Regions from separate parts of the Halomonas sp. PBN3 genome, predicted to be linked through region 1. Evidence: predicted binding sites of a transcription regulator. Region 1 holds the regulator's gene; the other holds the start of a gene.
What was found. Region 1 encodes sigma-54, which starts transcription at its own class of promoters, with help from an activator protein. Its sites were predicted from a motif close to TGGCACNNNNNTTGCTNT; they were not measured.
Positions count from the first base shown of each region.

Region 2: a site for sigma-54 is predicted at 1,414-1,431, ahead of glnL (nitrogen regulation protein NR(II)). Genes of this name have one in related genera too.

Region 1 is NZ_AXCA01000157.1:174,213-176,408, forward strand. Features, by position in the region: gene ptsN (PTS IIA-like nitrogen regulatory protein PtsN) at 1-118, opposite strand, end outside; gene hpf (ribosome hibernation-promoting factor, HPF/YfiA family) at 126-434, opposite strand; gene Q673_RS27490 (RNA polymerase factor sigma-54) at 534-1,946, opposite strand; gene lptB (LPS export ABC transporter ATP-binding protein) at 2,101-2,196, opposite strand, start outside.
Region 2 is NZ_AXCA01000035.1:4,617-6,812, reverse strand. Features, by position in the region: gene ntrC (nitrogen regulation protein NR(I)) at 1-339, opposite strand, end outside; gene glnL (nitrogen regulation protein NR(II)) at 332-1,378, opposite strand; gene Q673_RS21580 (DUF4124 domain-containing protein) at 1,726-2,196, opposite strand, start outside.

The sequences.
Region 1 (2,196 bases):
CGAGGCTGGGAGTGTTCTGGGCGATGAAGGTGCTGAAGAACTCAAGCACCCGTTTCTTGCTCCCCCCGGGCACATCGAACAGGGTGCGCTCGGGGGGCAGGATGGCGTCCAGTGACATCGTGGGTTCAGCGGGCGCCGGCGCCCTGGGCGCGGGCCTGGGCCTTCTCCTTGTGCTTCACCAGCTGACGGTCCAGCTTGTCGGCCAGGGCGTCGATGGCGGCATACATGTCATTCTCCTGCGCCTCGGCGTGCAGGTCGGCACCGGCGGCATGCAGGGTGCAGGCGGCGGACTGGCGCTCCTTCTCCACGGACAGGGTCACCTGCACGGTGGTGATGTTGTCGTAGTGGCGCTCCACGCGAGTCAGCTTCTCGTTCACATAGTCACGCAGGGCATCGGTCAGTTCCACATGATGGCCGGTGATATTGACTTGCATGACACGCTCCTTGCTCGTTGGTTGTGATTCGATTGTAACCCTTTTTCCTGCCTTGCATACCCCCCGCGCCAGGCGCGTGGGACGGCGCCTTGACGCGGGTCAGCGGAGCCGCTTGCGCTCGCTGGAGGAGGGGATGCCCATCGCCTCGCGGTACTTGGCTACGGTGCGGCGTGCCACCTTGATGCCGGCCTCGTCCAGCAGGGCGACCAGCTTGCTGTCGGAGAGCGGCTTGCGCGGCGGCTCCTCCTGGATCAGCTTGCGGAGGCGGGCACGGATGGCGGTGCTGGAGTGGGCGTCGCCGTCCCCCTCGCCACCCACCTGGCTGGAGAAGAAGTACTTGAGCTCGAAGACCCCGCGAGGGGTATGGATGAACTTCTGGGTGGTGACCCGGGAGATGGTCGACTCGTGCATCTCCACCGCCTCGGCGATGTCGGCCAGGATCAGCGGCTTCATCGCCTCCTCGCCCTGCTCCAGGAAGTCGAGCTGGCGTGCCAGGATCTCACGCCCGACCCGCAGCAGGGTGTCGTTGCGGCTGGCCAGGCTCTTCATCAGCCAGCGCGCCTCCTGCAGGTGGTCCTTGAGGAAGCGGTTGTCGTCGCTGGTGTCGGCGCGACGGATCAGCGCCGCGTAGTCGGGCTGGATGCGCAGCCGCGGCAGCGCCTCGGGGTTGAGCTCGACCCGCCAGCCATGACGGTCGTGGTAGGCGACCAGGTCGGGAACCACGTAGTCGTCGGTGACCCCGGCGAAGGCGCTGCCGGGGCGTGGGTCCAGGGCGCGCACCAGGGCGATGGTGGCTTCCAGGGCGGCGTCGTCGAGCCCCAGGCGGCGCTTGAGCAGGCGGCGGTCGTCGCCGGCCAGCGCCTCCAGGAACTGGCGCACCAGGCGCCGCGCCTGGGGCAGGCAGGGGGTGTCGTCGGGGAGGGCGGCGAGCTGCAGCGCCAGACACTCGCGCAGGTCCCGGGCGAAGACCCCGGTGGGTTCGAACTGCTGCAGGCGCAGCAGCACCGCCTCCACCTCGCGGCTGCGCAGCCCGGCCAGCCCCTGCGCCCTGAGCCCCTCGCACAGCTCGTCGAGGGGACTGGACAGGTAGCCGGCGTCGTCCACGGCATCGATCAGGCTCTCGGCGATCTGGCGCTCGCGCGGGGCCAGGTCGCTCATCGCCAGCTGCCAGGCGAGGTGGCCGCGCAGGCTCTGGCCCTCGGCCTGGCGTTCGAAGTCGGGCCCCTCGCCGCCCGCCGGGGCGGCTAGGTCCGTGTAGGTGTCGGACCACTCGCTGTCGGTGCTCAGCTCCGCGGGGATCTCGCTTGCCCACTCCTCCTCGGGCGTTTCCACGCTGGCCTGCTCGCCGAACTCCTCGTCGAGCTCCAGCAGGGGGTTGGACTCCATCGCCTGCTGGATCTCCTGGCGCAGGTCCAGGGTGGAGAGCTGCAGCAGGGCGATGGCCTGCTGCAGCTGGGGCGTCATGGTCAGCTGGGTGCCGACCCGCAGCTGCAGGGAAGCCTTCATGGCCATGGGAGGCGTCCTCCTGGCGTGTCGGAAAGCCTCACCCTAGCGCCTGGCGACGACGCGCGCAAGCGTGGCTAAAGCAACTTCCGTGCCAGACGCGCGAGGCGTGCCACAAGCGAATAACGATATGGTGGTCAGCGGCTTGGCGCGCATGTCCGCTTCAGAGCCGGAAGTCCTGCCCCAGGTAGACCTCGCGAACCCGCTGGTTGGCGAGGATCGCCGCGGCGTCCCCCTCGGCGATGATCTTGCCGTCGCC
Region 2 (2,196 bases), on a different contig from region 1:
CAGCGCCTCGTCGACGTCGAAGGGCTTGGGCAGGTACTCGAAGGCGCCGCCCTGGTAGGAGGCCACGGCGCTGTCGAGGTCCGAGTGGGCGGTCATCACGATCACCGGCAGCTCAGGATGGGCCTCGCGCACCTTGGCCATCAGGTCCAGGCCATCGATGCCGGGCATGCGGATGTCGGTGACCAGCACGTCGGGCGGCTCGTCCAGCAGGCGCTGCAGGACGGTATCGGCGCGCTCGATGCACTCCACCTCGAGGTCGGGCTGGGCGAGGGCGCGCTCCAGCACCCAGCGAATGGCGCGATCGTCGTCGACGACCGCCACGCGTGCGACGTCAGTCATGGCGCATCTCCAGGGGAATCAGCAGTCGGAATTCGGTCTGGCCCGGCACGGAATCGCATTCGATCAGGCCCTGGTGCTGGTGCAGGATGCCCTGGGCGATGGAGAGCCCCAGGCCGCTGCCGTCGGCCCGCCCCGAGACCATGGGATAGAACAGCGTCTCCTGCAGCGAGGCGGGAATCCCCGGTCCGTTGTCGACGATCCCCACCTCGCAGACCAGGCGGTGGCGTTCAGCGCCCAGGGTGAACTGGCGCCGCGCCCGGGTGCGCAGCACCAGGTGCGGTGCGGGCGTGCCCGCCTCGTGCATTGCCTCCACGGCGTTGCGCGCCACGTTGAGCACCGCCTGGATCAGCTGCGCCTCGTCGCCGGCGAGGTCCGGCAGGCTGGGGTCGTAGTCGCGCTCGATGCTCACCGCGGGATGCTCGGCGAGCAGCAGGCTGCGCACCCGCTCCAGCACCTTGTGGATATTGACCGGCTCATGGCGCGCCACCCGGTTGGGACCGAGCATGGAGTCCACCAGGTCGCGCAGCCGGTCCACCTCCTCGATGATGATGCGGGTGAACTCGCGGTGGGCCGGGTTCTCCAGGTCGCGCTCCAGCAGCTGGGCCGCGCCACGGATGCCACCCAGTGGGTTCTTGACCTCATGGGCGAGGCCGCGGGTCAGCACCTTGACGGTCTCCTGGCGGGTCAGCAGCGCCTCCTCCCGGGAGATGCGGATCAGGCGGTCGCGGGGTTCCACCTCCAGCAGCAACTCGTGGGGGGAGAGCGGCGTGACCGTGTAGTCCACCGTCAGCGGCTCGCCGCCCAGCATGGCCAGGCGCGCCTCGCGCTGGGTGAAGGGGTGGAACTCGTCCCGGGCCTTGACCAGCACCTCGCCGAGACCGCCCTCGCTCTCCATCAGGGCACACAGCGACAGCCCCTGCACCCGGCTCAGGCTCACCGAAAGCAGCGCCTCGGCGGCGGGGTTCATCCACTCCAGTCGCAGCTCACCATCCAGCAGCAGCACCGCGATGGTGAGATGTTCCATCAAGCGTTGATACATCGAAGAGGCCATGTCGGATCCATGATTGCTCAGATGGTGCAAGAAGCGGGCCAGGCCCACGAGCCCCATGCCAACGCGGTTTGCCGGCGGCGGCGAGGCATCATGCGCACCAAATTAGTGCAAAACAGACCGACGTGCACCGTGGCGTGCACGCCCATGGCGGGCCGGGAGGACGCAGCGCCTCAGGGCGCCGCTTCATCCTGGCGCTCGGGCCCCAGGCGTTGCACCGCCCCATCGTCGGGCAGGCGTCGGGCGGGTGCCTCGAGCCGCCGCTCGGGGAGCACCTCGTCGTCCTCCTCGGGCGGGGGCGGGTCGTGGGGAGGCGGCGGCGGCTCGCGAGGGGGCAGCTAATCCGCCGGCTGGCGGTTCACGTTGGCGCGCAGCACATAGATGGTCACCGGCGCGGTGCGATGGCGCACCTCGCCGCCGGCATCCAGCAACTCGGCCTGCAGCACGTGCTCGCCGGGGTTCATGTTGGGCACCATGAAGGCGCTGGTATGCATCGCCGACTGGCTGACCTGGCCATCCACCAGCAGCCGCACGCGATGGTCCTCGCGCAGCCCCGGCTCGATGCCGAGATCCACGGTGATGTTGCCGGCCGCCCCCACCGGGAAGGCCTGCTCGTGGGTGGGCGAGACGATGCGGAAGCTGTCGTAGGGCATGAACGGCTGACCCGGGGAGGCCGAGGCTGCCGCGGCCTCCTCGACGCGAGGAACGGCCGGGCCGCTGCGCACCTCGCCGGTGGAGGGCACCACGGTGACCGGGGCCAGCTCCACCTGCTCGCCGCCGCGGTCCGGGTTGTCGGTGAACACCACGTT